DNA from 2 places in the Streptomyces sp. NPDC001663 genome. Region 2 is predicted to be linked to the other one. Evidence: riboswitches for the same ligand, from Rfam matches in the RefSeq annotation. Region 2 holds a riboswitch; the other holds the start of a gene.

Region 1 (15,987 bases), on a different contig from region 2:
CGATCACGAAGATCAGCACGCAGATGCGCAGCGACAGGCCGTTGAGTCCGAAGAAGCCGTCCTGCACCGAAGCCGAGATGGCGATGGCGAAGAGCAGCAGCGGGAAGGCGAGGAAGGTGTCCATCAGCTTGCTGACGATGCTGTCCACCCAGCCGCCGTAGTACCCGGCGACGACACCCAGCACGGTGCCGATCACCACCGACAGCACCGTGGCGCCGCCGGCGACGAGGAGCGAGACCCAGGAACCGTCGATGATGCGGGCCAGCATGTCGCGGCCGTACTGCGGCTCGACACCGAGCGGGTGGGACCAACTCATGCCGCCCCAGCCGCCCTTGGGCGCCAGCAGCGCCGGGTCGATCAGGTCCTGGTGGAACTTGTCGGGGTCGAGCCCGAAGATCCACTCGATCGGCTTGGCCAGGATGGCCATCAGCGTGAGGCAGATGACGACGATGCCGCCCGCCACGGCCACCTTGTCCCGCTTGAACCGGGTCCAGGCGATCTGAGTGAGGGAACGCCCTTCGATCTGGCTCTTCTTGGCCCCGGCGAGCACGGCCTCGGGCTGCGCTCCGGCTTCCGCCCCCGTGGTCTCGATCGGTGCGGTCACAATGACCTGACCCCTCTCGCCGGTGGTGACCGGCCTTTGTCCGCCGCTGTGGGCGGCTTGGTTCGCTTGCCTGCTGCGCGGCGGCCGCAGATGGTTACGGCCCGACTGTCCAGGTGATCCTCGATTGGTACCGATCGGTACTCGCTCACAGGATCGACATTCCTCGCGTCTGAGAGGCGAGTCTTCAACGCGCTCGCGATCACGCGCCAGGTCTGATGGAGAAAGTATGCGCAACCGTGATGCTGTCTGGGGGGTTCCGTTATCCGGACAGCCGTGCACCGGGGCCGGACGCGGTTCAGTTGCGACCTTTGGGGACAGAGTGGGATCTTCCGCCCGCCTCTACGCGCGCAGATCAACTCCCGCCCCGGCGCGGGCGGGTGGCCGTCTCAGTATCCGCCGTGCACCGGCGGGTAGCCGTATCCCGACGCCGGCGCCTGGGCCGGAGCGGCCGCGTGGGCCTCGCGGTCGTAGAAGGGGCGGGCGCTTGCGCGCATCCACAGGGCGACCGGGTCGTACTCGTCGGACATCGCCACGGTCGACACCGGCAGGCCGTCCGGGACGGCGCCGATGGACTGCTGCATCATCGCCCGCACCGAGTCCACCGCGGGCGGGCTGGTGTCGTATACATCCAGGCCGATGGCGAGGTACGGCGCCCCGAGCGCCGGCTGTACCCAGGCGCGGCGCAGGGCGCGGACGGCCGGGGTGCGGTGGGCGTTCTGCGCGAGCAGGGCGTAGAACTGCGGGATCTCGATGCCGGGTTCGGACAGCCGCAGGGGACCGGCGGGCTGGCGCTCCAGGCCGGTGGCGATACGGCGCAGGTCGAGCCAGGGGATGCCGACGCCGCCGCCGGGGGCGTGCGGGTTCAGCCAGAGGCCGAAGTGGTCGGGGTAGAGGGTGCGGGCGACGTCGAGTCCGTCGACCACTTCATAGGAGCGGTTCCAGCCGCTGGCCGAGAGCTCCTGGGCTGAAGTGACGCACGGGGCGTATCCGTAGCCCTCCACCTCCATGTTTCCGTACTGGGCGTCCGGGGAGCCTGCCTGGCCGTGCCACAGGAGCATCCAGACCTGGCCGGAGCCGGGGGTCGCGAGCGCGCGGAGCAGTGCCTCGTAGGCGTCGTAGCGCCCCGGCGTCACCTGGCGCAGCATGTGCTCGACCGTCCCGGTCGTGGTGCCGCTGGCGCTCACGTGTACCGCCCCTTCTGATGGTTGCCCCGCGTATGCCCACAGCTTAAGCGTCTGGAAGGTCGGGACCTGGTGTGTGTTCGCGAGTGCGGGTCGGGGAGTCCTAGTGGCCGTACTGATAGAAGGGCCGGACGTTTTCCCTCATCCAGTTGGCCACCGGGTCCTCCGTCACATCCAGGAGGACCAGGTTGACCGGCCACTGGGTCGCAACCCTGGTCACGGCCCGTTCCAGGGCCTGCAGCGGGAGGGCCCTCAAGTCGCCCTCCCGCTGGGAGAGTTCGACGCCCACGAACATCACCGGATGCGCCGTCTCGACGGCCGCGAGGCAGCGGCGGGCCGTGACGACCACGCCCGTCTCCGCGAACTCGGCCGAGGCGGCCGCCAGGAAGTCGATCGGGTCGTCCTGCCAGTCCGGTTCGAAGAGCTTGACCCGGCCGCCCGACGTCGGGCCGTCCAGGGGCGTGCGGCCCACCCGGCAGAGTTCGGCGACCGCGGCCGGAGGGAGGGGGACGCCGACCACGCCGTCCGGATTGACCGCGAGGCCCACCTGCGGGGGCAGGCCGCGGGCGAACTCGACGGCCGGGGCGATCGTGTACCCCATGTGGGAGCCGACGACCTGGCGGAACTGCTCCTCGGAGCTGAAGACCGGGACGTACGCCTGACCCTCGATCTCCAGCGTGGGCAGGTCGAGGGGGCCGCTGTGCGGGCCGCCGCCGTTGGGCAGCGGGATCCAGACGAAGCTGCGGCCGAGGACCTCGATGATCCGGCCGCCCGCCGAGGGCATGCCCAGGGAGGCCGACAGCACCTCCTCCAGCTCGTTGCCGGGCCATCCGCCGTGCGGATGGGGGTGCGCCTGCATGGGAAAGTCCGCGGGGAGATCCGCTGGGAAGTCCATCTGTCCTGACCGCCTGCTGAGAATCACTGCTGAGGCAGAAAGGCTAGCGGGTACGGCCCGAAACGGCCTCGGTCACGACCTCAGCCCGTGAAGCCGATCCTGCTCAGTACGTCCGCCGCGTCCCGGTCGAGCAGCACCGCCGAGCCGCAGCCCTCGGGCAGGTCGCCCTGCTCCACGGAGCGGATCAGCCGGGCGGCCGCCGTGCGGTGGCGCAGGAACGCGTACCGCGAGACGCCGCGGCCGCGCTCGCGCTGGCCCTCCAGGGCGGTTCCCGGCGTGACGTCGAGGAGCAGCAGGTGCAGGATGCCGCCCCGGCGGCGGGCCTCCCGGGCGAGCCAGCCGCGCACCCAGGCCTGTGTGCCGCAGTCGTGCACGACGACTCCCTTGCCGCTGCGCAGCGCGCGGCGCAGCCCGGCGAAGTGGGCCAGGCGGACCAGGGGGCGGTAGACCGCGTACGGCAGGAAGCGGGACATACGGGCGTCCCAGCGGTCGCGGGTGTCCTGGGAGTCGATGCGGATGCCCCGCACCGCGCGCTCCATCAGCGTGGACTTGCCGCTGCCGGGCAGACCGGTGATCACCACGAGGTCGCGGGGGCCGAACAGCAGGGCGTGCGGGCTGCGGCCGGAGCGCTCGCGGAAGTCGCGGACAACCGGCGCCGGGCGCTCCTGGCACCGCTCGCGGGCCGGGGCCGAGGGCTGCTTCGGCAGCGCGACGGCCGAGGTCGTGGCGTACGCCGTGGTCCTGTTCACCGTGATCGTCCTCCCTGCGGGGTCAGGAAAGGTTCTCCCCATCGAATGTAAAGAGAAGGTAATGCACGGTGTCTCCCGGTTCCGTTCGCTTATGGCCACAGGCCGGTCACAAAAGGAGGGGCCCGAAAGGAGTGGCAAGTGCGGCCTGCCGCGACCCGACGAGGCGTGCAATGATGTGCGCGCCAACTGCATACCGGCCGTTTGAATCCGCGCGGGAGAGTCCCCAGCAGCACCGTCTGCCGGGGCGCCGAAGGAGCAAGTCCCTCCCTTGAATCTCTCAGGCCCCGTTACCGCGCGGGCGAGGCACATCTGAAAAGCGGGCCGCTGCACATGCGGCTCCACCCAAGGTGCAAGCCAGGATCCCCACGTGTGGTCAGCACGTGCGGTCATGGCGAACCTCTCAGGTTCCGATGACAGATGGGGAGGAACGCCCTCGCCCGTCCTGCCTTGCTTTGGGAGACGACCGTCCGATGAGCAGCACCGCACCCCGTCATACCGCGCTCGATGCCCTGCATCGCTCGCTCGGTGCGACGATGACCGACTTCGCCGGCTGGGACATGCCCCTGCGCTACGGCTCCGAGCGTGACGAGCACCTGGCCGTGCGCACCAAGGCCGGCCTCTTCGACCTCTCGCACATGGGAGAGATCACCGTCACGGGCCCCGAGGCCGCCCGGCTGCTGAACCACGCCCTGGTCGGCAACATCGCCTCCGTCGGCGTCGGCCGCGCCCGCTACACCATGATCTGCCGGACCGACGGCGGCATCCTCGACGACCTGATCGTCTACCGGCTCGGCGCGACCGAGTACATGGTCGTCGCCAACGCCTCCAACGCCCAGGTGGTACTGGACGCGCTCGTCGAGCGCGCCTCCGGGTTCGACGCCGAGGTGCGCGACGACCGGGACGCGTACGCACTGATCGCCGTGCAGGGCCCCGAGTCGCCGGGAATCCTGAAGTCCCTCACCGACGCCGACCTGGACGGCCTGAAGTACTACGCCGGTCTGCCCGGCACGGTCGCCGGCGTCCCGGCGCTGATCGCACGCACCGGGTACACCGGCGAGGACGGTTTCGAGCTGTTCGTGAAACCGGAGCACGCCGTCGAGCTGTGGCAGGCGCTGACCAAGGCGGGCGAGGGCGTGGGCCTGGTCCCCTGCGGGCTGTCCTGCCGGGACACGCTGCGCCTGGAGGCGGGCATGCCGCTGTACGGGCACGAGCTGTCGACCTCGCTCACGCCCTTCGACGCCGGGCTCGGCCGGGTGGTGAAGTTCGAGAAGGAGGGCGACTTCGTGGGGCGCGAGGCCCTGCAGGAGGCCGCCGCCCGTTCCGAGGAGAACCCGCCGCGCGTCCTGGTCGGCCTGGTCGCCGAGGGCCGCCGGGTCCCGCGCGCCGGGTACCCGGTCGTGGCCGGCGGCGAGGTGATCGGCGAGGTCACCTCCGGCGCGCCCTCCCCCACGCTGGGCAAGCCGATCGCGATGGCGTACGTCGACGCGGCGCACGCGGCGCCGGGCACCCCCGGCGTGGGCGTGGACATTCGCGGCAGCCACGAACCGTACGAGGTCGTGGCGCTGCCCTTCTACAAGCGCCAGAAGTAGACACTGAGCGCGGGCGGCCTCGTCCGTGGACGTGACCCCGCGCACATACACCCTGATCACACGCGTTTCCAGCAGTCCCCCATTCATCACCACTCCCCGCGTACAGGAGAATTCAGGCCATGAGCAACCCCCAGCAGCTGCGCTACAGCAAGGAGCACGAGTGGCTGTCGGCCGCCGAGGACGGCGTCTCGACGGTCGGCATCACGGAGTTCGCGGCCAACGCGCTCGGCGATGTCGTCTACGCCCAGCTTCCCGAGGTGGGCTCCGCCGTGACCGCGGGCGAGACCTGCGGCGAGCTGGAGTCCACCAAGTCGGTCAGCGACCTGTACTCCCCCGTCACCGGTGAGGTCACCGAGATCAACGAGGACGTCGTCAACGACCCGTCCCTGGTCAACTCGGCCCCCTTCGAGGGCGGCTGGCTCTTCAAGGTCCGGGTCACCGAGGAGCCCGCCGACCTGCTCTCCGCCGACGAGTACACCGCCCAGAACGCCGGCTGAGGAGCCGTAGACGCATGTCCGCACTGAACACGTCCCTGCACGAGCTGGATCCGGAGATCGCCGCCGCGGTCGACGCCGAGCTCGAGCGCCAGCAGTCCACCCTCGAGATGATCGCCTCGGAGAACTTCGCTCCGCTCGCGGTCATGGAGGCCCAGGGCTCGGTCCTGACCAACAAGTACGCCGAGGGCTACCCCGGCCGCCGCTACTACGGCGGCTGCGAGCACGTCGACGTCGCCGAGCAGATCGCCATCGACCGTCTCAAGGCCCTGTTCGGCGCCGAGTACGCCAACGTCCAGCCGCACTCCGGCGCCTCCGCCAACCAGGCCGCCCTGTTCGCCCTCGCCCAGCCCGGCGACACCATCCTCGGCCTGGACCTCGCCCACGGCGGCCACCTCACCCACGGCATGCGGCTGAACTTCTCGGGCAAGCAGTTCAACGTCGTCGCCTACCACGTGGACGAGGAGACCGGGCTGGTCGACATGGCCGAGCTGGAGAAGCTGGCCACCGAGCACCGCCCGAAGGTGATCATCGCGGGCTGGTCGGCGTATCCCCGCCGGCTGGACTTCGCCGAATTCCGCCGCATCGCCGACGCCGTCGGCGCCTACCTGTGGGTGGACATGGCGCACTTCGCCGGCCTGGTCGCGGCCGGCCTGCACCCCAACCCGGTCGAGCACGCCGACGTCGTCACCTCCACCACCCACAAGACGCTGGGCGGGCCGCGCGGCGGCATCATCCTGGCGAAGCAGGAGTTCGCGAAGAAGCTGAACTCCTCGGTCTTCCCCGGCTTCCAGGGCGGCCCGCTGGAGCACGTCATCGCGGCCAAGGCGGTCTCCTTCAAGGTCGCCGCGAGCGAGGAGTTCAAGGAGCGCCAGCAGCGCACGGTCGAGGGCGCAAGGATCCTCGCCGAGCGGCTGACGGCCGCGGATGCCCGCGCGGCCGGCGTGAATGTCCTGTCCGGCGGCACGGATGTGCACCTGATCCTGGTCGACCTGCGGGAGTCCGAGCTGGACGGGCAGCAGGCCGAGGACCGCCTGCACGAGGTCGGCATCACGGTCAACCGCAACGCCGTCCCGAACGACCCGCGCCCGCCGATGGTGACGTCGGGGCTCAGGATCGGTACGCCCGCGCTGGCCACCCGCGGCTTCCAGGCGGCGGACTTCGCCGAGGTCGCCGACGTCATCGCGGAAGCCCTGAAGCCGTCGTACGACGCGGAAGCGCTGAAGGCCCGGGTCAAGGCCCTGGCCGACAGGCACCCGCTGTACCCCGGTCTGAACAAGTAGTTCCTTTTTGTGGGGTGTCCTGGACACTCGTAGTGAGCGGGACACCCCACCCCCTTTGTTCCACTCCGTTCTGAGGAGTCACCGTGGCCATCTCGGTCTTCGACCTGTTCTCGATCGGCATCGGCCCGTCCAGCTCCCACACGGTCGGCCCGATGCGGGCGGCACGCTTGTTCGCCCGCCGTCTGCGCAACGAGGAGCTGTTGGGCTCCGTGGCGTCCATACGTTCCGAGCTGTACGGCTCTCTCGGCGCCACCGGCCACGGCCACGGCACCCCCAAGGCGGTGCTGCTCGGTCTGGAGGGCGCCTCGCCGCGGACGGTGGACGTGGAGCGTGCCGACGAGCGGGTGGAGGCGATCAAGTCGTCCGGCCGGATCCGGCTGCTCGGCGAGCACGAGATCCCGTTCTCCTTCGACGACGACCTGAAGCTGCACCGCCGCAAGGCCCTCCCGTACCACGCGAACGGCATGACCCTGTGGGCGTACGACGCCTCCGGTACGGAGTTGCTGTCGAAGACGTACTACTCGGTGGGCGGCGGCTTCGTCGTCGACGAGGACGCGGTCGGCGAGGACCGCATCAAGCTCGACGACACGGTGCTCAAGTACCCCTTCCGCACGGGCGACGAGCTGCTGCGCCTGACGAACGAGACGGGCCTGTCGATCTCGGCGCTGATGCTGGAGAACGAGCGGGCCTGGCGCACGGAGGAGGAGATCCGCGAGGGGCTCCTCGACATCTGGCGCGTCATGCAGGCGTGCGTCTCCCGCGGCATGTCCCGTGAGGGCATCCTGCCGGGCGGTCTGAAGGTCCGCCGCCGCGCCGCGATGTCCGCCCGCCAACTCCGGGCGGAGGGCGACCCGTTGGCGCGTGCGATGGAGTGGATCACGCTCTACGCGATGGCGGTGAACGAGGAGAACGCGGCAGGCGGCCGCGTGGTGACCGCCCCGACGAACGGTGCCGCGGGCATCATCCCGGCGGTTCTGCACTACTACATCAACTTCGTGCCGGGCGCCGACGAGGACGGAGTGGTCCGCTTCCTGCTGGCGGCGGGCGCGATCGGCATGCTCTTCAAGGAGAACGCCTCCATCTCGGGCGCCGAGGTCGGCTGCCAGGGCGAGGTCGGCTCGGCCTGCTCGATGGCGGCGGGCGCACTGGCCGAGGTCCTGGGCGGCTCCCCCGAACAGGTCGAGAACGCCGCCGAGATCGGCATGGAACACAACCTGGGCCTCACCTGCGACCCGGTCGGCGGCCTGGTCCAGATCCCCTGCATCGAACGCAACGGCATGGCCGCGGTCAAGGCGGTCACCGCGGCGCGGATGGCGATGCGGGGGGACGGCTCGCACAAGGTGTCCCTGGACAAGGTCATCAAGACGATGAAGGACACCGGGGCGGACATGAGCGTCAAGTACAAGGAGACGGCGCGGGGCGGTCTCGCGGTGAACATCATCGAGTGCTGAGGCGCACCGCCGGAGGTGGTGTCGCCGGAGTTCGGGCGGTCATGGGAGCGGGCGCCCGTCGGAACCCGCTCCCATGAGCCGGTGGGCTCAGCGTGCTCGGCGTCCGCCCACCGAGGCGCATGACGAGTCGGGGCGGCCCGGTGCGGATTCCTGGCCTCGCGCGGCCGTCTTCCTCGGCGGGTCCGCAGGTACCGCCTGGGACAGCTCGCTGCGGCCGCGCACCTTGAGCTTGCGGTACACCCGGGTCAGATGCTGCTCGACCGTGCTGACGGTGAGGAACAGCTCGCCTGCGATCTGGCGGTTGCTCAGCCCCCGCGCCGCGAGCCGGGCCACCCGCCGCTCGGCGTCGCTCAGCTCCTTGACCGCGGTGATACCGCCCGGCCCGCGCCCGGCCGGGACGGCACTCGCCAGGGCGGGCTCGAGGGCCACGGTACGGCCGGGCGCCTGGACGCCCGCCTCCTCGGCGAGATAACGCGACTGGTACAGCAGCAGCCGGCCCTCGTCGTGCCGGCCCAGTTCCTGCAGCGCGGCCGCCAGATCGGCCTTCGCCTGAGCCAGTTCCAGCGGCGCCTCGACCTGCTGCAGCGTCTTGAGAGCCTCCCTCAGCAGCTCGGTGCGCCGGTCGAGGGGACGGCATGCGGCCAGCACCCGCAGCGACAGGGCGTGCACGTATGGCTGCCGACGGTCGGTCAACTCCCGTTGCTCTTCAGCCAGTTCGGCGGCATCGTGCACCCGGCCCAGCCTCAGTAACGCCTCGGCCGCGTCCGTGCGCCACGGCAGGAAGGCGGGGAGGTCGAGGCCCCACTCCTTCAGCTGGTTGCCGACGGTGAGGAAGTCGGCCAGGGCGGGCTCCGGCTGGCCGCAGGCCAGGTGGTAACGGCCGCGGGCCCTGAGATAGGGCAGGCCGGCGGTGGTGTGGGACATGACGTCGGGCACAGGCAGATTCAGCAGTTCCTGGGCCTGGTCGAGCCTGCCGAGCTCGGTGCGTGCCTGGAGCAGGGTGGCGATCGGCAGACCGATCAGTACGCCCCAGCCCTCGGCAGGGAGGATGCCGAGCGCGCTGCGGCCGAACCTCTCGGCCTGCTCCAACGCGCCCCGGCGCAGCGCGATTTCGGCCGCCAGCGCGGTGAAGACCGCGTGCCACACCGTCAGGTCCCGCTCCTCGGCGGCGACGGCGAACCCCTCGGCCCAGCGGGCGGCGGTGCTCAACCGGCCGCACAGGACGAGGACCACGAGCGCGGCGGCCAGTGCCGCGGCGGTACCGGCGCTGAACGGATAACGGCGCAGCGTGCGTTCGGCCGCCTGGGCGCCGGGGACGCCGGGCGCGCACGACATCAGGTCGGCGAGGAGTTCGGCCACCTGGGACTGCGGGTCGGCGGCGAACGGGAGGTCGGTCCGCAAGGTGCTCGCATCCCTGTCCCGCTCGCCGAGAGCCGCCGCGGCCGGCGGGTAGAGCAGGGTGAGCCATTTGCTCCGGGCGTGGCGGTGGGCGGCCGTGAGGGGGTCCCGGGACCAGTCCGGGTCGCGGAGCCTGCCCAGGTGGTCGAGGGCCGCGTCGATCTTCCCGAACCAGAGCAGCGCGCCGATCAGGGTGGAGACATGACCGCTGGCCAGCTGACCGTCCTCGGCCGCGACCATCAGGTCGGGCACCCAGCGTGCCGCGGCCGTCGGGTCGGTGAGCCACTCGGTGCGTACCAGCATGGCCGTGGTGACGGCCTGCTGGCGCCGGTCGGCCGGGTGGAGGTCGGCATAGTGCAGGATGTCCTGCGCCAAGTGCACCTGGCCGTCGCCCATCGCCTGGTCCGCGGCCTCCTGCAAGAGCGTCACCGAGCAGCTGGTGCCGATCTGTTCCGAGGCGAGGAGCTGGACGGCGACGGCGGTGGCCGGCGCGCCGTTCTTGTGCAGGATGCGGGCGGCCCGGGCGTAGGCGTCGGAGCGCTCCTCCGGGGTCATGTCGCCGAGCACGGCGACGCGGGCCTGGGAATGCCGGAACCGGTCCCCGCCCAGGATCCCGGCGGCGCGCAGCACGTCGATCGCCCGCTGCGTGGACTCGCTGTCCAGGCCGACCAGGTGGTGCAGCAGCGTCCGGTCGAACGTGTCGCCGAGCAGGGCGAGTTGGCGGGCGAAGTCCAGCAGGTCGGAGCCGCAGCGGTAGAGGCAGGTCAGTACCGCCTCCCGGTAGGCGCGGTCGGCCGCGGGCCGCTGGTCGTCGGGGCGGGCCCGACGGTCGTCGTCGAGCAGGGCGCGCACCAGCAGCGGACTGCCGCCGCTGACGTCCCGGTAGGCGGCGGCCTTGCGGCGCGCGGCGGTGCGGCCCAGCCGGGGCGCGAGCAGTTCCTCCACGTCCGCGACGGGCAGCGGCCCGAGGCGCAGCCGGCGGGTCACGGGCTCGGACGGCAGCTCCGCCTTGAGCAGGACGTCGAGGGGCTGGGACGTCTCGGACTCGGCGAGCACGAGCAGGAGCCGGCCGGTGTGCAGTCGGCGCAGGACCGCGAACAGGATCTGCAGGGACGCGGTGTCGGCGTGCTGGGCGTCGTCGATGCCGATCACGAGGGGCTCTTCGGTCTCGTCCATCAGATCGAGCAGGGCCATGCACACCCGGTGGAAGACATGGGCCCCGATCCGGTCGGACGCGCCGGGCTCGAGGCAGTCGCGCAGGGAGGCGCTCGCTCCCTCGTCGAGCAGGCGCAGGATCCGGCCGACCGGTTCGGCTGGGACATGACCGCGGGCGCCGCGGAAGAGCTGTTCGAGGACGGCGAAGGGAACGGACCGGGCGGCCCGGGATGCCGTGGCCGACAGGGAACTCGTGCCGGACCGGGCGGCATCGTCATAGAAAGTGCGCAGGAGAAGCGTCTTCCCGCTGCCCGCCGGACCCGTGACGACGGCGAGTCGGCCGGCGCCCGCGCGCGCTTCGCCGAGCAGGCCGTGCAACTCCGCCAGTTTTCCGCGCCGTTCACCCGGCAGCACGTCGGCGGATGTGTGACCGAGGTGTTCTCCTTTGCGCTCCGTATCAAGGTTGGCCGAATCTTCCACTACTTCCCCCAGTTGAATGACCAAGCTTCGGAAAGTCGCGCAAAAATCTCGGGAAAGAGGACATGGTCCCGAACTCCGGGCTCATGACGACCGGTTCCGTACGACCGGCGTGCACAGGCGCCATTACCTGCGATATGTCCTCAATGACGCGCAGCTGAAAATTTGCGCATTCACCAACTTGCCCTGTCCAGTCTGGGAGGGGGGTGAGATCATTGTCAACGCCGATCTTTTCGGACCGGGTGCCGCGGGCGGGTCGAGTGGGTGAATTCGGACAGCGAGCGTCGACCTCTCGGCCTCGTTTAATCTTCCAGCAACACGGACGGCACATTTCACGGACGCGGACCCTCCGCTACGAGCTGCGCGGTTGACCGGCCCTTTGCATTCGGCGCCGAGCGGAGCGTCCCGGAACGTGACGGGGGTCATAAGAACAAAAATAGGGGTCGGGCGCCGTTGCGCCACGACCCCTATACGACCGGCGGACGGGTCAGGTCCCCGGGCGCGCCGTCTTGATCCGGTCGGCGATCCGCTCCGCGATCATCAGCACGGACAGCAGTGTGTTGCCGCGGACCACCTCCGGCATCACGGAGGCGTCGACCACGCGCAGGCCGTCCACGCCGAGCACACGGCACTCCGGATCCACGACCGTGGCCGGGTCGTCGGGGGATCCCATGTGAACGGTGGCGGACAGATGACCCCCGTCCCAGACCACCTTGGGCAGGTCCTCCACGGTGGGAATGTCGGGCTTCGCCTCCAGGATCGAGGTGAACGACGGCTTGGCCACGAACTCGGCGACCCGGTCCAGGGCGTCGGCGGCACGCGCCAGGTCCGACTCGTCCGTCAGCAGCCGGTGTTCGATGAACGGGGGCGACAGCGGATCGCGCGAGGTGAACAGCAGCCGCCCTCGGCTGAAGACCTGCTGCTGCACGATCAGCAGCCAACTGCCGCCCATCCAGTGGTTGTTCGGGATGATCATCATGTCGTTCTCGCCGGCGCCCGCGAGCCCGGAGGAGTAGCGCAGCGTGACATTGGTGAAGCGGTCGTACGGGCTCTCCTTGGCCTGTGCGGTGGTGGGCAGCGGCACGATGACGGTCGGATGGTCCTGCACGCCCTGGCCCACCGGCAGGTCGGCCACCACGTCGATGCCGAGCTCGTGCAGGTCCTGGGCCTCGCCGATGCCGGAGCGGACCAGGATGGCGGGCGACATCAGGGCACCCGCCGCGAGGACGACCTCGCCGCCCGGGTTCAGCCCGAGGGTCTCGCCGCCGACCAGCCGCACCCCGGTGACCCGCTTGCTGCCGGGCTCGACGACCACGGTGTCCACGTGTGCGTCGCCGCGGACGGTGAGGTTGGCGCGATCGCGCGCGGGCTCCAGGTAGGCGTCGTTCGTAGTGACCCGGCGGCCGTCGCGGATGTTCATGGCGAACGGCGAAAGACCGGTCGCGCCGGGGGCGTTGTGATCCTCGGCCCAGGGGATCCCGGCATCCAGGACCGCGTCGCGGAAGGCGAGGTCCACACCGCCCCAGCCCTCCTGGGGCTCGCGGTAGACGGGGACGGGGCCGCCGCTGCCGTGGTAAGGGGCGTCGGGGAAGTCGTGCTCGTCCTCGAGTTTGGCGTAGTACGGCAGGACGTTCTCCCAGCTCCAGCCCTCCGCGCCGGACGCCGTCCAGCGGTCGAAGTCCTGTGAGGTGCCGCGCAGCGCGAACAGGATGTTCACCAGCGAGGTGCCGCCGACACCGCGGCCGCGCAGGAAGGGAGTTGGCTCCTGCGCGGGATTGCGACGGTTTTCGAGACCGGCCCACCAGTAATCAGGATTGTTGGACGTCTCCAGGTCTATCTTGCGGTGCCGGAATGCCTGGGGAGTTTCCTCGGTACGGAAGTCGTGTCCCGCCTCGAGCACCAGGACGTCCGCTTCGGGGTCCTCGCTGAGCCGCGCCGCGAGCACGGCTCCGGCCGATCCGCCCCCGACGATTATGTAATCCCAACCGCGGACCTCGTCAGCCATTTTCATGCCTCTCGCTCGGATTATCCGGACGTTCGAGAATTCGATAACAACCAATTACGTCGCGCGGTGCAGGTCAACCCCTATCCGAGGGCCCGGGAACCCCTACGGGGGTGGAAAGGGGTTCCCGGGTCCGTTTCGGTTCCCCCGCCGTCAATTCGCCTCTTGCGCGGCGGTGGGGGCGGGGGCCTGCGCGGGCTTCTCGGCGGGGGCCGCCTGCGCGGGGGCGGGGGCGGGCTTGCGCAGGGCCAGGGCCAGGACCGCGGAGACGGCGGTGAGCCCGGCCGCCACCCACCCCGAGGTGCGCAGCCCGTCGATGACGTCGGAGACCGCCGGGTGTGCGTCCGCCCCGATGTCCAGCCCCGCGTTGGCGACGGCCACCAGGACGGCCAGGCCAACGGCGCCGCCGACCTGCCGGAAGCTCGACACCAGGCCGGAGGCCACGCCCTGTTCGGCGGGCGGCACGCCCTGCGCCGCTGCCACGAACATCGGCGGGAAGCCGAGACCGCCGCCCAGTCCCCAGACGGCCGAACCCGGCAGCATCAGCCAGTAGGAGCCGTCGACGGTCAGGCTCGCGGAGACCCCGGCCAGGCCGACGGCGGTGAGGAACACCCCGGTCGTCACCGCGGCACGCACGCCCCACTTGCCGATGAACTTCGGGGTGATGCGCAGCGCCGTCACCATCGAGATGAGGGTGGCCGGCAGGAAGGCGAGGCCGGCTTCCAGGGCGTCGTAGCCGAGACCGTCCTGGAGGTAGGTGGTGAACAGGTAGTACGTGAAGCTGAGCGCACCCTGGAAGACGAAGATCACGATCATCGTGGTGAGCAGGTTGCGGTTGCCGAACATGCGCAGCGGCACCAGCGGATCACGAGTGCGCGCCTCCAGCAGCACGAACAGCACGAGCAGCACACCGCCGACGGCCAGGGTGCCCGCGCCGTCGAACGTGGCCCAGCCCTTGTCGGGCCCGCTGACCAGGCCGAAGACGATGAGGGTGAGGCCGGCGGTGGCGATCAGGGCGCCCAGCAGGTCGAACTTCTTTTCCTTGGCCGCCGCGGGCGGATCGGCCGCGAGCACCCTGGGTGCGGCGAGAGCGGCGATCAGCGCGAGCGGCACGTTCACGAAGAACACCCACTCCCAGCCGAGGTAGTTGGTGAGCACACCGCCGAGCAGGGCGCCGACGGACAGGCCCGCGCCGCCGGCCGCGCCCCAGACGCCCACGGCGCGGTTGCGCTCGCCGCCCTCGGCGAAGTTGAGGTAGATCAGCTTCAGTGTGGCCGGGGTGACCAGGGCACCGCCGAGCCCCTGCACGAAGCGCGCCCCGACCAGCAGGCCCTGGTCCGAGGAGAGGCCGCCGACCAGCGACGACAGCGCGTACAGGGCCATGGCCAGCGAGAACATGCGGCGCGGTCCGAAGCGGTCCACGGCGCGGCCGCCCAGCAGCAGGAAGCCGCCGAGGCCGACGACATAGGCGCTGACCACCCACTGGAGCGACTGCGCGTTGAAGCCCAGCTCCCGTCCGATGTCGGGCAGCGCGATGAAGACGATGTTGACATCGATGGTGGCGATGAGCTGTGCGAAGGCCAGCAGTGCCAGCCTCAGGCCCAGCCTGCGGCCCACCTCGTCAGGTGCAGCGACCACGGTGGTAAGCCCTTCTCGGAGAAATGGCGCGGAACAGAAGATCAGCGAGGGGTGTTGAGGGGAAGAGATCCAGCCCGACGGGCGACCTGCTCTAACTTTGGGGGGAGCGGGACATGCCCACGAGGGGCTCAAGTGACAGGTATGCGGAGGATCTCGCCATGCACCGGATCGCCCTGCTCGCCATCCCTCCCGTGACGGCCGCGGAGCTCTCCATCCCCGAGATGGCCTTCGGTCAGGCCCTGGTCGACGGGCAGCCCTGTTACGAGGTGGTGCCGTGCACGACCGAGGCCGGAGCGGTGGTCGGCACGGGCTCGCTGGAGATCGTCGTACGACACGGGCTCGAGGCCCTCGAGACGGCCGACTCGGTGCTGGTGGTGGGCGCGGGCGGCCGCGAGGAGGCCGATCCGCGGCTGCTCGCGGCGCTGCGGGAGGCGGGCCTGGCGGGCAAGCGCATCGCGTCCGTGTGCGGCAGCGTGTTCGTACTGGCGCAGGCGGGGCTGCTCGACGGCCGCCGCGCGACGACGTACTGGAAGTACGCCGCCGAGCTGCGCTCCCGCTTCCCCGACGTCACCGTGCAGTCGGACGTGCTGTACCTCCAGGACGGTCCGGTGGTGACCTCGGCCGGGCTCGCCGCCGCCATGGACCTGTGCCTGCACATCATCCGTACGGACTTCGGCAGCGCCATCGCCAACACGGTGGCCCGGCTGGTCCTCGCGGCGCCCGTGCGCTCCGGTGAACAGGCGCAGCTCGTCGCGGAGTTGGTGCCCGAGAAGCGGGGCGTCTCGCTCGCCGACACCCGGGAGTGGGCGCTGGAGCGGCTGCACGAGCCGCTGACCCTGGCCGATCTCGCCCGGCACCACAGCAGTAGTGTGCGCACCGTCATCAGGCGGTTCCAGGCCGAGACCGGGCTGACGCCACTGCAGTGGCTGCTCAACCAACGCATCGACCGTGCACGGGAGTTGCTGGAGACCACCGATCTGCCGCTGGACCGGATCGCGGAGCGCAGCGGCATCGGCTCGGTCGACTCGCTGCGCCAGCACCTCGTACGCCGCTGCGGCCTCACCCCGAGTG
Region 2 (15,987 bases):
CTGGAGAACGTACCGCTGCCAGTTGCCCGGCAGCAGACCGCGCGGGGCAGTGCCGGCGGGATCATGATCCGGACCACTCCCGGTGTGCCGGACTCAGTGGACATCATGTTCTTCGACGGGAACGGTGCCGACCTGTCGCAGGGCAGCCAGCGGAAGCTGGACCGCGTGTTCGCGCGGCAGGAGTATCGGCGGGCCTTCCCGGGCGAGATCGGGGACCTGCACTTCCCGGCCAGTGTCTTCGACTCGTACACCGGGTCGTTGCTGCGGAATGTCGACACGACCGGGATCTCCGAGTCCGGGTTGAAGGTCGTCGTCGACGCATCGAACGGCAGCGCCGGGCTCGTTCTGCCGAGTCTGCTCGGGAAGCTCGGTGTGGATTCGCTGACGATCAACCCCGGTCTCGATGAGTCCCGGCCCACGGAGACCGGTGACCAGCGGCGGTCGGGGCTCGTGCGGCTGGGCGAGATCGTGGCCTCCTCGCGGGCGGCGTTCGGCGTGCGGTTCGATCCCGTGGGCGAGCGGCTCTCGCTCGTCGACGAGAAGGGCCGGATCATTGAGGACGACCGGGCGTTGCTCGTCATGCTCGACCTGGTCGCCGCCGAGCGGCGCAGCGGGCGGGTGGCGCTGCCGGTGACCACGACGCGGATCGCCGAGCAGGTGGCCGCGTACCACGGGACGCAGGTGGAGTGGACGACGACCTCGCCCGACGATCTGACCCGGGTCGGGGGCGACGACTCGACGATCTTCGGTGGTGACGGCAAGGCCGGCTTCATCATCCCGGAGTTCAGCAGCGTCTTCGACGGTACGGCGGCCTTTGTGCGGTTGATCGGGCTGGTGGCGCGGACCCAGCTCACGCTCAGCCAGATCGACGCACGGATTCCGCGGGCGCACGTCCTGAAGCGGGATCTCGCGACTCCCTGGGCGGTCAAGGGACTTGTGATGCGTCGGGTGGTCGAGGCGGCCGGAGACCGCTTCGTGGACACCACTGACGGCGTGCGCGTGGTGGAGACCGACGGGCGCTGGGTGATGGTGCTGCCCGACCCGGCCGAGGCTGTCACCCATCTGTGGGCGGAAGGCCCGGACGACGCCTCGGCGCAGGCCCTGCTCGACGAGTGGTCGGCGGTCGTGGACAGCGCCGGACGTTGAAAAGCGCAGCACGCGTGCGTGCCGGACAAGTGTCCCCAAGGGGGCCTGTCCGGCACGCCGGTGGGGCCATTCGGAGGTAGTGGTCGCGACGTGCGACGATGTGCGGCATGCCGCAGCAGCCCCCCGTTCGGAGCACACCTACGCGCCCTTCGCGGCCGGACGCGTCCATGTTCCTGCTCACCAACGTCATGGACCACAGCCTCGACGACGGCTACGCCGAGGCAGCCGCCCGGAGGAAGGCGGAGGGTGCCGGCGGCCTGCCGAAGACCCTGCGGGCCAAGCTGGGCCTAGCCGCCGGGCTAGTGCTCGCGGCCCTCGTCGTGACCGTCGGAGCGGCACAGGCCCGCGTGGCGGCTCCGGTCGTCGCCAAGGAGCGCGAGGAGCTGATCGACCGCATCGACCGGGAGACCGCGGCGGCCGACAAGCTGGAGGGCTCCGTCGACAAGCTTCGCGACGACGTGAGCGCGCGACAGCGGGAAGCCCTCAAGAAGAGTGGCAGTGGGGACCAGAGCGAACTGGTGGGGATTCTGTCGGGTGCAGTCGAAGTGCACGGACCCGGCGTGAAGCTGGTCGTGAACGATGCCAAGGAAGCCACCAGCGGCGGCAACGGCAATCCGCGCGAGACCTCGGACTTCTCCGACACCGGTCGGGTGCGCGACCGCGACCTGCAGCGCGTGGTCAACGGGTTGTGGGAGTCGGGGGCCGAGGCCATCTCCATCAACGGGCAGCGGCTGACAGCCCTGTCGGCGATCAGGGCCGCCGGTGACGCGATACTGGTCGACAACAAGCCACTGGTTCCGCCCTACACGGTGCTCGCCGTGGGCAACGGCAAGCAGCTCAGCACCAGGTTCCAGAACAGCGCCGACGGGCTGTATCTGCACGCCCTGCAGGAGAACTACGGCATCCGGACCGCCATCTCCGTGGAGAGCGACCTCCGGCTGCCCGCCGCACCGAGTGTGATCGTACGTACAGCACAGCCGAAGACAGAGAAGACGGAGAAGGGCACATCGTGATCGCCGTACTGGGCCTCGTCGTGGGAGTCGTGGCCGGACTGTTGGTCCGGCCTGAGGTTCCGGCGGTCGTCGAGCCTTATCTGCCGATCGCCGTCGTGGCGGCGCTGGACGCCGTCTTCGGTGGTCTGCGGGCCATGCTCGACGGCATCTTCGACGACAAGGTCTTCGTGGTGTCGTTCCTGTCCAACGTGGTGGTGGCCGCACTGATCGTGTTCCTGGGCGACAAGTTGGGCGTGGGCGCCCAGCTTTCCACCGGTGTCGTCGTGGTCCTCGGTATCCGCATCTTCTCCAACGCCGCGGCGATCCGCCGGCACGTGTTCCGGGCGTGACGCCGATGAGCAACCAGGACGAGACCCCCGAGCCCGAGAACAGGCTGCGCAAGGAACTGCCGGAAGAGGTGCCCCAGACGGCGTCCGAAGCCGCGGACGCAGCCGAGGAGAAGCCCGAGCCCGGGCTGACCGGGCGCCGGCGCCTGGTGCAGGGCCTGTGGCCGCCGCGTGTCACGCGGGCCCAACTCATCGTCGCCGTGCTGCTGTTCGGCCTCGGCTTCGGCCTGGCCGTGCAGGTCGCCTCGAACAGCGACAGCGACAGCGCCCTGCGCGGTGCGCGTCAGGAAGATCTCGTTCGCATCCTCGATGAACTCGACGACCGTACTCAGCGTCTTGACGACGAGAAGCAGGGACTGGAGAAGCAGCGCGACGAGCTGGAGAACAGCTCCGACCAGGCCGAGGAGGCCCGCAAGCAGACTGTCGAGAAGGAGAAGCAACTCGGCATTCTGGCGGGCACGGTGGCCGCGCAGGGTCCCGGCATCACGATGACGATCGAGGACACGAAGGGGACGGTCGAGGCGGACATGCTGCTCGACGCGATCCAGGAGCTGCGCGCGGCCGGGGCGGAGGCGATCCAGGTGAACGACGTGCGCGTGGTTGCCGGAACGTATCTCACGGACTCCGGCAAGAGCGTCAGCGTCGACGGGAACAAGATCAACGCGCCCTATCGTTTCAAGGTCATCGGCAAGCCGGCGGACCTCGAGCCGGCCCTCAACATCCCTGGAGGCGTGGTGCAGACTCTTGAGAAGGAGCAGGCCACCGTTACCGTCGAGCGGTCGAACAAGATCGTCGTGGACGCCTTGCGAGCCGCGAAGCGGCCTGACTACGCTCGGTCGTCCTCACGGTGAACCGGCGGTGCATGGGGGACGTCCGGCGAGGGCATGAGGTTGCGGGGGGTCGGCGCACCGAATGGGTGGTGCGTGGTGGAAACTGTCTGGTGGATACGGACGTTGTGAGGATGTCCGGGTCGGCCGGTGTATGCAATCAGGGTTCGTCCTGCCCCACGGGCGGGTCTGTTTCGGTCAAGGGGAATCGCCCGTGAAGTTGTTTGCGAAGTTGTTCGGCAAGAGCGCGCGAGAGGGCAGTGACAACGCGACTGCCCGTCATCGCGCACAGCCCGACGCAGAGGATCAGCGTCCGCTGTTCCGGGACCAGGTAGGCGGTCCGGGTGGCGACATTTCCGGAGGTCAGGGCGCGCCGTCTGTTGACCCTGCGCAGTCCGGCGGCATAGGTTTCGGGCAACCGTCAACCTCAAGTACGGGTGGAGGGTTTTCCCCAATGTCGGCCCTGGTGTGTACGAGGTGCGGTAACCGCAACGCGGAGAACAGCCGCTTCTGCTCCAACTGCGGTGCTCCGCTGCGGGCTGGGGCAGCGGCCGAGCGGCCGTCCGAGACGACGTCGACGATCTCCATCTCCGGCATCGAGGCCTACGACTCCGAGGTCACCGGTCAGACGCAGGTGCCGGCGCTGTCCCCCGAGGCGCAGGCGGCCGTCGACGCGCTGCCGCTGGGCTCCGCGCTCCTGGTCGTGCGCCGTGGTCCGAACTCCGGCAGCCGCTTCCTCCTGGACGGTGACCTGACCACGGCCGGGCGTCATCCGCAGAGTGACATCTTCCTGGACGACGTGACGGTCTCGCGTCGTCACGTGGAGTTCCGCCGCGGCGCGGACGGCTCGTTCACGGTGGCCGACGTGGGCAGTCTGAACGGCACGTACGTCAACCGCGAGCGGATCGACCAGGTCGCCCTGAACAACGGTGACGAGGTGCAGATCGGCAAGTACCGGCTGGTCTTCTACGCGAGCCAGCAGGGCTACTGACCGGCCCCCGGGCTCTGCCCGGGGGAACCCCAGGGAAGGTCCATGCTTCGAACACCGAGCGGCGGTGCCGGACACGGCACCGCCGCCACGGACAGTGGGCTGATGAGCATCGGCACAGTGCTGAACGTGCTGCGCGACGAGTTCCCCGAGGTCACCATCTCCAAGATCCGCTTTCTGGAGTCGGAAGGGCTGATCGAGCCGCAGCGAACCCCCTCGGGGTATCGCAAGTTCAGTGCCGACGACGTCCAGCGCCTCGGACACGTCTTGAGGATGCAGCGGGACCACTATCTGCCGCTCAGGGTGATCCGCGAGCACCTGGAGGCCATGGAGCGCGGCGAGGCCGTGCCACTGCCCACGGTGGGCCGTCAGCGCGACGGTGAGCCCACCCTGGAGGTCTCCGAGGCCCCCGCGGCGGCCCGGATCGGGAAGGCCGAGCTGCTCGCCGCCGCAGGGATCGGTGAGCAGGAGCTCCAGGAGTGGGAGTCGTACGGGCTCGTGGCGCCGCTGGAGGACGGGGCGTACGACGCGGAGACGGTCACCGTCGCCTCACTCGTGGTCGAGCTGGGGCGGTTCGGGATCGAGCCGCGGCATCTGAGGGTGATGAAGGCCGCCGCCGACCGCGAGGCGGGGCTGGTGGACCAGGTGGTGGCCCCGCTGAAGCGGCACCGCAATCCGCAGACCAGGGCGCATGCGGAGGCGCGTACGAAGGAGCTGGCGGCGCTCACCGTGAAGCTGCACGCGGCGCTCGTGCAGACCGCGCTAGGCGTGCGACTGCCCTGAGCGGGGCGTGCCCTGTGAGGGCCGGAACGTCCCCCCGTTTCCTGCCCGACTACCCAAACGTCCCGGGCACGTCCTAGGGTTGCTGTGTGAACGAGCTCGATGTCGTAGGTGTCCGGGTCGAAATGCCCTCCAACCAACCGATCGTGCTCCTGCGTGAAGTGGGAGGCGACCGCTACCTCCCCATCTGGATCGGGCCGGGGGAGGCGACCGCGATCGCCTTCGCCCAGCAGGGCATGGCCCCCGCACGACCGCTGACCCACGACCTGTTCAAGGACGTGCTGGACGCCGTCGGCCAGGAGCTCACCGAAGTGCGCATCACGGACCTGCGTGAAGGTGTCTTCTACGCGGAGCTGGTCTTCGCCAGCGGCGTCGAGGTGAGCGCTCGCCCGTCCGATGCCATAGCGCTGGCCCTGCGCACCGGAACGCCGATCTACGGCAGTGATGGCGTGCTCGACGACGCGGGCATCGCGATTCCGGACGAGCAGGAGGACGAGGTGGAGAAGTTCCGCGAGTTCCTCGACCAGATCTCGCCGGAGGACTTCGGAACCAGCAGCCAGTGAGGCGTGACCGGCCCGGCGGACTCGCGGTCCCGTGGCGGGCCGGTCGGTGGTCGATCACGGCTCAAATGCCCGCAATTGCCAATGGCGAGTGCGGGCGTCCTACGGCCCGCTCCGAGCGCATTCGGCTAGCCTTTCCCCGCGATGGGGTACGGGAAACCACTCCTAGGGTGATTATCACTCGGCGTGCCGAGTGTGGCGGTCGTTGACGCACCCCTGGTGGCTGCCTACCGTCGAGGAGGCAGGTCAAGGACGGAGGTCGGCGTGAGAAGCACCGGCGACGGTACGGCTGGGGGTGCCCCCGGACGCGGTTTCGGGGGGAGCAGCCCGTACCCGCTTCACGGCAGCGCGGCCGATCACGTCTCGCAGCGACCGGCGGCCGTGCCGAGCAGCGGAGGGGCGGCATCCATGGCGTCCGAGCAGATCGGCTACCGCGGTCCGACGGCCTGCGCGGCCGCCGGCATCACCTACCGGCAACTGGACTACTGGGCGCGCACCGGGCTCGTCGAGCCCAGCGTCCGGCCTGCCTACGGGTCGGGGACGCAGCGGCTGTACAGCTTCCGGGACGTCGTCGTCCTGAAGATCGTCAAGCGCTTCCTGGACACCGGTGTCTCGCTGCAGAACATCCGCACCGCGGTGCAGCATCTGCGTGAGCGCGGGTTCCGGGACCTGGAACGCATGACGCTGATGAGCGATGGCGCCACGGTCTACGAGTGCACCTCGCCCGACGAGGTCCACGCGCTGCTGCAGGGCGGCCAGGGGATCTTCGGGATCGCGGTGGGAGTGGTGTGGCGGGACGTCGAGAGCGCGCTGTCGCAGCTGCACGGCGAGCGGATCGACACCGGCGAGACCCTGGTCGGGAACAACCCGGCCGACGAGCTGGCGCGGCGGCGGAACCGGGCCGTCTGACGGCGCTTTCCCCTGCCGGGGCTCCGGCGGCACTGCATTGTCAGTGGCGTGGTGCAGCATCGGAGATGTGAGAAACGCACCCACGATCCTGCATCTCGACATGGATGCCTTCTACGCCTCGGCGGAGCAGGCATCCAAGCCGAGTCTGCGTGGGAAGGCCGTGATCGTGGGCGGGCTCGGGCCGCGCGGGGTGGTCGCCACGGCGTCGTACGAGGCGCGGGTGTTCGGGGTGCGGTCGGCGATGCCGATGGCTCAGGCGCGTCGGCTGGCGCCGAACGCCGCGTATCTCGTGCCGCGCTTCGGGTTCTACCGGGCGATCAGCGAGCAGGTGATGGAGCTGCTGCACTCGCTGTCACCGCTGGTGGAGCCACTGAGCCTGGACGAGGCCTTCGTGGACCTGGAGGCCGGGGAGGCGGCCTGGGACGAGGCGTCGGCGCGGCTGGTGGGGGAGAAGCTGCGGGCTGACATACGGGCTGTCACGGGGCTCACCGGGTCGGTGGGCCTTGCCGCCTGCAAGATGCTCGCGAAGATCGCCTCCGAGGAGGGCAAGCCGAACGGGCTGGTGCTGATCGAGCCCGGGACCGAGCGGGCCAAGCTCGGGCCGATGTCGGTGCGCATGCTGCCGGGCGTGGGGCCGGCCACGGGGGACCATTTGCGGCGGGCCGGGATCACCACGGTCGACGAGATCGCCGAGGCGGGCGAGGACGAGCTCGTACGGCTGCTGGGCAAGGCCCACGGGCACGCGTTGTACGCCATGGCGCTGGCGCACGACGACCGGCCCGTGGTGGCCGAGCGGGAGGCCAAGTCCGTGTCGGTCGAGGACACCTACGACGTGGACATCCACGACCGAATCCGGGTGGGGCTCGAGGTGCAGCGGCTGGCCGACCGGTGTGTGCGGCGGCTGCGTGGCGCGCGGCTGTCGGGGCGGACCATCGTGCTGAAGGTGCGGCGGTACGACTTCTCCACGCTGACCCGGTCCGAGACGCTGCGCGGGCCCACGGACGACCCGGCGGTGGTGCGGGAGGCCGCTGCCCGGCTGCTGGACTCCGTGGACACCACGGGCGGCGTGCGGCTGCTCGGGGTGGGCGTCACCGGGCTTGCCGACTACACGCAGGAGGACCTGTTCGCGCAGGCGGCGGGGGAGGTGGCGGAGCAGCCCGAGGAGGAGGGCGGCGAGGAGCCCGTCGAGGAGCAGCAGGTGCCCGCCGAGCGGCGCTGGCCCGCGGGACACGATGTGCGGCATGCCGAGTTCGGGCACGGGTGGGTGCAGGGCAGCGGGCTCGGACGGGTCACCGTACGGTTCGAGACGCCCGATTCGGAGCCGGGGCGGGTGCGGACGTTCCGGACCGACGACACCGAGCTGGAGCCGGCGGATCCGTTGCCGCTGGTGCCGCGAAGACCTGGGGCGGGCGCAGCCCCCGCGGGGGCTGCGTGAGTGGTGCGAGGCCGCGTCAGGCGTCGGCGTCCTCCGTGCCCGCGAGCCGGCCGAAATCGCGGTCGGGGACGGCGGGTGGAGGGGTGAGGCCGAGTCCGTAGTGGTGGTAGAGCTGGAGTTCCTGTTCGGGGGAGAGATGACGGCCCACGCCGAAGTCGGGGGCGTCCTTGATGAGGGCCCGGTCGAAGGGGACGTGCAGGGTGCCCTCGACCAGCTCGCTGGGCTCCAGGGGCACGAAGGCGTCCCGGGAGAACAGGCCGGTGCGTATGGCCGCCCACTCCGGCGCGCCGGTCGCGTCGTCGAGGTAGACCTCGTCGATGGTGCCGATCTTGGTGCCGTTGCGGTCGAACGCCTTGCGGCCGATCAGGTTGCGCGGATCGATGTCGGTCTGCACGGGCCCTCCACTTGGTCGCAACTCATCCGTAAGCACTACAAAAGAGCACATTGGAGATGGCGGCCACTCGAGGGATGGGGTGTTGCACTCGCTGGTAGGCTGACAGCGGCTGCTGACCCTGTGCGGGAGAGTCCTCCGGACACCATCGGAGGCGCCGAAGGAGCAAATCCTCCCCGGAATCTCTCAGGCCCACGTACCGCACGGACGAGGTCACTCTGGAAAGCAGGGCGGGTGTCGACGGCCTCCGCTCTCACCGACGGTGAAAGCCGGAAGCCCTTTTGGGCGATCCGGTGAAGCTCTCAGGTTGAGATGACAGAGGGGGAGGCCGTCCGGGTACCCGCGCCGTGGTGCCCCTCGAAGGTCGTGTCAGACCAGGAGGCCTCCGCCAATGACCGCCCATCGCATTCCGCTCTCCGAGCTCGAACAGGGGATCCCTTTCGAGCAGCGCCACATCGGGCCCGACCACGAGGCCCGGGCCAAGATGCTCGCGCACGTCGGATACGGCTCGCTGGACGAGCTCACCGCCGCCGCGGTCCCGGATGTGATCAAGAACGCCGATGCGCTCGAGCTGCCGGGTGCGCGCACCGAGGCCGAGGTGCTGGCCGAGCTGCGTTCGCTGGCCGACCGCAACCAGGTGCTCGATTCCATGATCGGGCTCGGGTACTACGGGACGTTCACGCCGCCGGTGATTCTGCGGAACGTCATGGAGAACCCGGCCTGGTACACGGCCTACACGCCGTATCAGCCCGAGATCTCTCAGGGGCGGCTCGAGGCGCTGCTCAACTTCCAGACCGTGGTCGCCGACCTCACCGGGCTGCCCACCTCCGGTGCCTCGCTGCTCGACGAGGGGACGGCCGCCGCCGAGGCCATGGCGCTCTCCCGGCGTATGGGCAAGAACAAGAAGGGCCTGTTCCTGGTCGACGCCGATGTGCTGCCGCAGACCATCGCCGTGATCGAGACCCGCGCCGAGCCGACCGGTGTGGAGGTCGTGGTCGCCGACCTCAGCGACGGGATTCCGGCCGAGGTCGCCGGGCGTGAGATCAACGGCGTGCTCGTCCAGTACCCCGGCGCCTCCGGTGTCGTACGGGACATCAAGACGGTCATCGACCAGGCGCACGAGCTGGGGGCCCTGGTCACCGTCGCCGCGGATCTCCTGGCTCTCACCCTGCTGAAGTCGCCCGGTGAGCTCGGTGCGGACATCGCCATCGGGACCACGCAGCGGTTCGGTGTGCCGATGGGCTTCGGCGGGCCGCACGCGGGCTACATGGCCGTACACGAGAAGTTCGCGCGCAGCCTGCCCGGGCGGCTCGTGGGTGTGTCCGTGGACGCGGACGGGCACAAGGCGTACCGGCTCGCGCTGCAGACGCGTGAGCAGCACATCCGGCGGGAGAAGGCCACCAGCAACATCTGCACCGCGCAGGTGCTGCTCGCCGTCATGGCCGGGATGTACGCGGTGTACCACGGGCCCGAAGGGCTGAAGGGCATCGCGCAGCGCACCCACCGGTACGCCACCATCCTCGCCGAGGGGCTCAAGGCCGGTGGCGTCGAGATCGTGCACGGTTCCTACTTCGACACGATCACCGCGCGCGTGCCGGGCGGGGCCGCCGCGGTCGTCGCCGCCGCTCGGGAGAACGGCGTCAATCTGCGCCTCGTCGACGCCGACCATGTGTCGATCGCCTGCGACGAGACCACCTTGCGGGCCCAACTGGGCGCCGTATGGACCGCGTTCGGGGTCAAGGGGGACATCGAGGCGCTGGACGCGGCTGCCGCGGAGGCGATTCCCGCCGAGCTGCTGCGCACCGACGAGTACCTCACCCACCCGGTCTTCCAGCAGTACCGCTCCGAGACCGCGATGCTGCGCTACCTGCGCAGGCTCGCCGACCGCGACTACGCGCTCGACCGGGGCATGATCCCGCTGGGCTCCTGCACGATGAAGCTCAACGCGACCACCGAGATGGAGCCCGTCACCTGGCCCGAGTTCGGGCAGCTGCACCCCTTCGCGCCCGCCGAGCAGGCGCAGGGGTATCTGACGCTGATCCGTGAGCTGGAGGAGCGGCTCGCCGAGGTCACCGGGTACGACAAGGTGTCCCTGCAGCCCAACGCCGGATCGCAGGGGGAGCTGGCCGGGCTGCTCGCCGTGCGCGGGTATCACCGGGCCAACGGGGACGAGCAGCGGACCGTGTGCCTGATTCCGTCGTCCGCGCACGGCACCAATGCCGCCAGCGCCGTGATGGCCGGGATGAAGGTCGTCGTCGTGAAGACCGCCGAGGACGGCGAGATCGACGTCGAGGATCTGCGGGCGAAGATCGAGCAGTACCGTGACGAGCTGTCGGTGCTGATGATCACGTACCCCTCCACGCACGGTGTGTTCGAGGAGCATGTCGCCGACATCTGCGCGCAGGTGCACGAGGCGGGTGGTCAGGTCTACGTCGACGGTGCCAACCTCAACGCCCTGGTCGGGCTCGCCAAGCCGGGGCACTTCGGCGGCGACGTCTCGCACCTGAACCTGCACAAGACCTTCTGCATCCCGCACGGCGGCGGTGGCCCGGGCGTCGGTCCGGTCGGCGTGCGCGCGCACCTGGCGCCCTATCTGCCGAACCACCCGATGCAGCCCGCGGCCGGTCCGGAGACGGGTGTCGGGCCCATCTCGGCCGCGCCCTGGGGGTCCGCGGGGATCCTGCCGATCTCGTGGGCCTACGTCCGGCTCATGGGTGGCGAGGGGCTGAAGCGGGCGACGCAGGTGGCGGTGCTCTCCGCCAACTACATCGCCAAGCGGCTCGAGCCGCACTACCCCGTGCTCTACACCGGCCCGGGCGGCCTGGTCGCGCACGAGTGCATCATCGATCTGCGGCCGCTGACCAAGGCGACCGGGGTGAGCGTCGACGATGTCGCCAAGCGGCTGATCGACTACGGGTTCCACGCGCCGACGATGTCGTTCCCGGTGGCCGGCACGCTGATGATCGAGCCGACCGAGTCCGAGGACATCGTGGAGCTGGACCGGTTCTGCGAGGCGATGATCGCCATTCGTGCGGAGATCGAGAAGGTCGGCGCGGGCGAGTGGGCTGCGGACGACAACCCGCTGCGGAACGCGCCGCACACCGCCGCCGCGCTGGGCGGTGAGTGGGAGCACGCGTACTCGCGCGAGGAGGCAGTGTTCCCGGCCGGGGTGTCGGCCGCCGACAAGTACTGGCCGCCGGTGCGCCGGATCGACCAGGCCTTCGGTGACCGGAACCTGGTGTGCTCGTGCCCGCCGCTGGACGCGTACGAGGACTGAGACCGTGAGCCAGGGCCCCGCTTCGGTGGGGCCCTTTCGCGTTACGCCGTCGCCAGGGAGATCTCCGTCGACTTGATCAGGGCTACGACGGGGGTGCCGGCCGCCAGGGCCAGGTCCGTGACGGCGTCCTTGGTGATCGCGGAGGTCAGTTCGCCTCCGTCGACGGCGACCTTGACGGAGGCCATCGCGCCACCGGTGGCCACGTCGGTGACCGTGCCGGGCAGTTGGTTGCGGATCGAGAGGCCCTCGACCGGGGCGGTGGCCAGGGAGACCTCCGTGGACTTCACCAGGGCGCGTACGGCGGTGCCCGAGGCGAGGCCGAGGTCCTCGACGGACTCGAGGGTGATCGCCGCGGTGATGTCCTGGCCGCCGGTGAGGCGGACCTTGACGGTGGCCATCACCTCGCCGGGGGTGACGGCGGTGACGGTGCCGGGGATCTGGTTGCGGATGCTCAGGGTCATGGGCATCAACTTACGGCTCTTTGCGGCTCATGCCGGGTATGCGTGTGTCTGCGTCGCCTTGACCGTCGCCCAGACCGGTGCGCCCGGGTGCAGGTCGAGTTCGGCGGCGGCGACCGTGGTGAGGTCGGCGGCGAGGGGGAGTTCGCCGGTGAGGTCGGCGCGGATCTGGTCGCCGTGGGTTTCCAGGCCCGCGACCTCGCAGCGCCAGTGGTTGCGGGCGCTGGAGCCGGTGGGCGGGTCTCGGAAGAGGGTGACCGCGCTGGGCGGGAACGCCACGAAGACCGGGCCGGACAGGTCTTCCGTCGTGGTGATGGCCGGGCCTGTGTCGAGGCGGACGGTGTGGCCTTCGGCCTGGCCCTTGTAGAGGTTCAGGCCCACCAGCTGCGCGATGTAGTCCGTACGGGGGTGGCGGGCGATGTCGGCGGGGGTGCCTTCCTGTACGACGCTGCCGTGCTCGATGACCACCAGGCGGTCGGCCAGGACCATGGCGTCCAGGGGGTCGTGCGTCACGAGGACGGCGACCGCCTCGAACTCGGCCAGGTGGCGGCGGAGTTGGGCGCGTACGTCCAGGCGGGTGCGGGCGTCGAGGGCGGCGAGGGGTTCGTCCAGGAGCAGGAGGCGGGGGTTGGTGGCCAGGGCGCGGGCCAGGGCCACGCGTTGGGCCTGGCCGCCGGAGAGGTGACGGGGCTTGGCGGTGGCGTGGTCGGTGAGGCCCATACGGGTCAGCCACTCGGCGGCCACGGCTCGGGACTCGGCCTTGGTGGCGCCCTGGCAGCGGGGGCCGAACGCCACGTTGTCCAAGGCAGTGAGGTGGGGGAACAGGAGGTAGTCCTGGAAGACGACGCCCACGGGGCGGGATTCGGGGGGCGTACGGTCCAACTCGGCGCCGTCCAGGCGTAGGTGGCCGGCAGTGAGGGGGACGAGGCCGGCGAGGGCGCGGAGGGCCGTGGTTTTGCCTGCGCCGTTGGGGCCCAGGAGGGCGAGTACGTCGCCGGGGGCGGCGGTGAGGGTGACGTCCAGGCGGAAGGTTTTTCGGTCGACCACGAGGTGGGTGTCGAGGCCTTGGGCGTGGTGCGTATTCGGGTGCGGGTTTGTGGGGGGCACCCGGCCTTCGGCCGGGTTTGGGTTCCCACCCGCACCACCCGTACTACTTTCGTGGTCGGGTGCGGGTGGCCCCTGTGGGGGCTGGGCGCCGTCGGCGGCTGCGGGACGCGTGTTCGTCATTGGGGGCGGCCTCCGGCGCGGGCTCGTCATGATGGCGTCATCCATCGGTCCCGCAGGCCCGCCAGTACCGCGATTGACACCGCCAGCAGTACCAGGCTGAGGGCGATGGCCGCCTCCGGGTTGTTCTGGAGGGCCAGGTATACGGCCAGGGGCATGGTCTGGGTACGGCCCGGGAAGTTGCCCGCGAAAGTGATCGTCGCGCCGAATTCGCCCAGGGCCCGGGCCCAGGCCAGCACGGCGCCCGCCGCGATGCCCGGGGCGATCAGGGGCAGGGTGACGCGGCGGAACGCGGTGAAGCGGGAGGCGCCCAAGGTCGTGGCGGCCTCCTCGTAGCGGGGGTCGGCGGCGCGCAGGGTGCCCTCGACACTGATGACCAGGAACGGCATCGCGACGAAGGTCTCCGCGACGACAACTCCCGCGGTGGTGAAGGGGAGTGTGATGCCGAACCATGAGTCCAGCAACTGCCCGACCACGCCGTTGCGGCCGAGGGCGAGGAGGAGGGCGACGCCGCCGACGACGGGGGGCAGGACGAGGGGGAGGGTGACCATGGCCCTGACGAGGCCGCGGCCCGGGAAGTTCGTGCGGGCCAGCAGCCAGGCCAGGGGGACGCCGACGACGAGGCTCGCCGCCGTCGCCGCTGTCGCGCAGACCAGGGACAGGCGAAGGGCCTGCCATACCTCGGCGCTGGTCAGCTGATCGGGGAGCGTGCTCCACGGGGCTCGTACGAGAAGGGCGACGAGGGGGAGGAGCAGGAAGGCCAGGCCGAGCAGGGCGGGGAGGAGGAGGGGGAGCGGGACTCCGCGGCGGGCCGGTCGGACACGCCCGCGCCGCGGACCGCCCTGGAGGGTGTCGGCCGCGGCGTCGGACTTGTCGGTCGGGGTCACGGCTTGAGGAACCCGGCTTCGCTCAGGACCTTCTGGCCCTCGGCGGACTGCACCAGCGCGATGAACGCCTTGGCGGTCTGGGCGTTCTTCGAGCTGTTGAGCAGGGTGATCGGGTAGTCGTTGATGGCGTCGGCCGACTCGGGGAACTCCACGCCCTCCACCTTGTCACCGGCCGCCTTCACATCGGTCTTGTAGACGACCGCCGCGTCGGCCTCCTTCAGCTCGACCTTCGTCAGGGCGCTCTTGACGTCCTGCTCGTAGGAGACCGGGGTGAGCTTCAGCCCGCTGGCGTCCAGGGCCTTCTGGGCGGCGGCGCCGCACGGCACCGTCTTGTCGCAGAGCACCACCTTCAGGCCGGACTTGGTGAGGTCCTTGAGGGAGGAGACCTTGTCGGGGTTGCCCGGCAGGGTGGCGATCTCCAGCTGGTTGCGGACGAAGGTGGCCGGGGCGGTGGCGTTGTCCTTCTTGTCCGTCACGATCTTCATCGTCTTGGGGCTGGCCGCGGCGAAGACGTCGGCCGGGGCGCCGCCGGTGATCTGCGCGGCGAGGGTGTCGCTGCCGCCGAAGCTGAAGTTGACCTTGGTGCCCGGGTGCTCCTTCTCGAACTGCTTGCCCAGGGTCGTGAAGCTCTCCTGGAGCGAAGCGGCCGCGAAGACCGTGACGTCGCCGGACAGCTTCGGCGAAGAGGACGCCGAGGAGTCCGACTTCGCGGAGTTCGAACCGGAGTCGGAGTCGGACGAGGAGCACGCGCTCAGGGCCAGCAGCGCGGCGGCACCCGCACCGGCCACCTGCAGGGTCCGGCGGGTCCGGCGCGCGGAACGGGTCATCACGGGTCCACTCCCTCTGTTTCTTCGTGGAGGAGCCCGTCGGGTTCCCCCTGTGCGCCGATCATACTGGCGCATATGCGAGGCGTAAGTCTCCTGTCACATCGCATGAGCTGGGCCGTAGGGCCGTAGGGCCCGCATGTGCGTTCGTACGGGAGCGGCTGTGCGTGACGGGTTCGTACGGGAGGGGGTGGTGGGTCAGGTGCGGTCGATGTGGACGTTTGTCGACTTCACTCGGGCCGTGGCCTCCATGCCGACCTCCAGGCCCAGTTCCTCGACGGCCTCGCGGGTCAGGAGCGAGACCAGGCGGTGCGGGCCGGCCTGGATCTCGACCTGGGCGGCCACGTCGCCGAGCTTGATCGCGGTGACGATGCCGGGGAAGGCGTTGCGGACCGAGGTGTACGAGGTCTCCTCCTCGGCGCTGCCCGCCTTGGCGAGTTCGACCGAGAACGCGGCCAGGTCCCGGCCGTCGATGAGTCGCCGTCCGCCCTCGTCGCGATGGGTCGCCACGCGACCGGCGTCCGCCCAGCGGCGCGCGGTGTCGGGGCTCACGCCGAGCAGCCGTGCGGCCTGGCCGATTGTGTAGCTCTGCATGCGGATCACGATAGGGCTGCGAACGGGCTCTGGTGGACGTGGGGTTGAGCGTTGGGTATAACGCGATATAGCGTTAGTTCGTGACGTGAGGGGAGTGAGGGCATGTCCGGTGAGCTGGTGCGGGGTGGCGGGGCGTCGAGTGCTGCCGCCCCGCTCGAACTGAGGGCTTCGCACGCCGACCGGGACGGGGTCGTGGACCTGCTGACCGTCGCCGCGGGGGACGGCCGGCTGACCGCCGAGGAGCTCGACGAGCGGGTGGAGGCCGCCCTGTCCGCCCGCACGCTGGGCGAGCTCGCCGTCCTGACGGCGGATCTGCCGACGGTGGCCGGCGGCACCGTGGCCGAGGCC

What was found. Region 2 has a riboswitch for glycine ahead of gcvP (aminomethyl-transferring glycine dehydrogenase). Riboswitches for the same ligand answer to the same signal wherever they lie in the genome.
Region 1: another riboswitch for glycine. It lies ahead of gcvT (glycine cleavage system aminomethyltransferase GcvT); the one in region 2 lies ahead of gcvP (aminomethyl-transferring glycine dehydrogenase).

Annotation. Positions count from the first base shown of each region.
Region 1 covers NZ_JBIAUR010000011.1:66,432-82,418, reverse strand. The annotation lists gene ACFY1L_RS32575 (ABC transporter permease) at 1-604, opposite strand, end outside; gene ACFY1L_RS32570 (enhanced serine sensitivity protein SseB C-terminal domain-containing protein) at 991-1,788, opposite strand; gene ACFY1L_RS32565 (enhanced serine sensitivity protein SseB) at 1,889-2,680, opposite strand; gene ACFY1L_RS32560 (AAA family ATPase) at 2,761-3,429, opposite strand; glycine riboswitch at 3,632-3,732, shown strand; gene gcvT (glycine cleavage system aminomethyltransferase GcvT) at 3,900-5,018, shown strand; gene gcvH (glycine cleavage system protein GcvH) at 5,138-5,515, shown strand; gene glyA (serine hydroxymethyltransferase) at 5,530-6,795, shown strand; gene ACFY1L_RS32540 (L-serine ammonia-lyase) at 6,879-8,246, shown strand; gene ACFY1L_RS32535 (AAA family ATPase) at 8,334-11,213, opposite strand; gene ACFY1L_RS32530 (GMC family oxidoreductase) at 11,764-13,281, opposite strand; gene ACFY1L_RS32525 (MFS transporter) at 13,432-14,916, opposite strand; gene ACFY1L_RS32520 (GlxA family transcriptional regulator) at 15,075-15,987, shown strand, end outside.
Region 2 covers NZ_JBIAUR010000006.1:2,279-18,265, forward strand. The annotation lists gene ACFY1L_RS19720 (sugar phosphate nucleotidyltransferase) at 1-1,146, shown strand, start outside; gene ACFY1L_RS19725 (DUF881 domain-containing protein) at 1,254-2,159, shown strand; gene ACFY1L_RS19730 (small basic family protein) at 2,156-2,488, shown strand; gene ACFY1L_RS19735 (DUF881 domain-containing protein) at 2,494-3,336, shown strand; gene ACFY1L_RS19740 (FHA domain-containing protein) at 3,398-4,303, shown strand; gene ACFY1L_RS19745 (MerR family transcriptional regulator) at 4,346-5,083, shown strand; gene ACFY1L_RS19750 (bifunctional nuclease family protein) at 5,170-5,643, shown strand; gene ACFY1L_RS19755 (MerR family transcriptional regulator) at 5,905-6,549, shown strand; gene ACFY1L_RS19760 (DNA polymerase IV) at 6,617-7,984, shown strand; gene ACFY1L_RS19765 (PRC-barrel domain-containing protein) at 8,001-8,378, opposite strand; glycine riboswitch at 8,492-8,587, shown strand; gene gcvP (aminomethyl-transferring glycine dehydrogenase) at 8,767-11,652, shown strand; gene ACFY1L_RS19775 (molybdopterin-binding protein) at 11,694-12,113, opposite strand; gene ACFY1L_RS19780 (ABC transporter ATP-binding protein) at 12,141-13,382, opposite strand; gene modB (molybdate ABC transporter permease subunit) at 13,364-14,221, opposite strand; gene modA (molybdate ABC transporter substrate-binding protein) at 14,218-15,048, opposite strand; gene ACFY1L_RS19795 (molybdopterin-binding protein) at 15,244-15,639, opposite strand; gene ACFY1L_RS19800 (DUF1707 domain-containing protein) at 15,742-15,987, shown strand, end outside.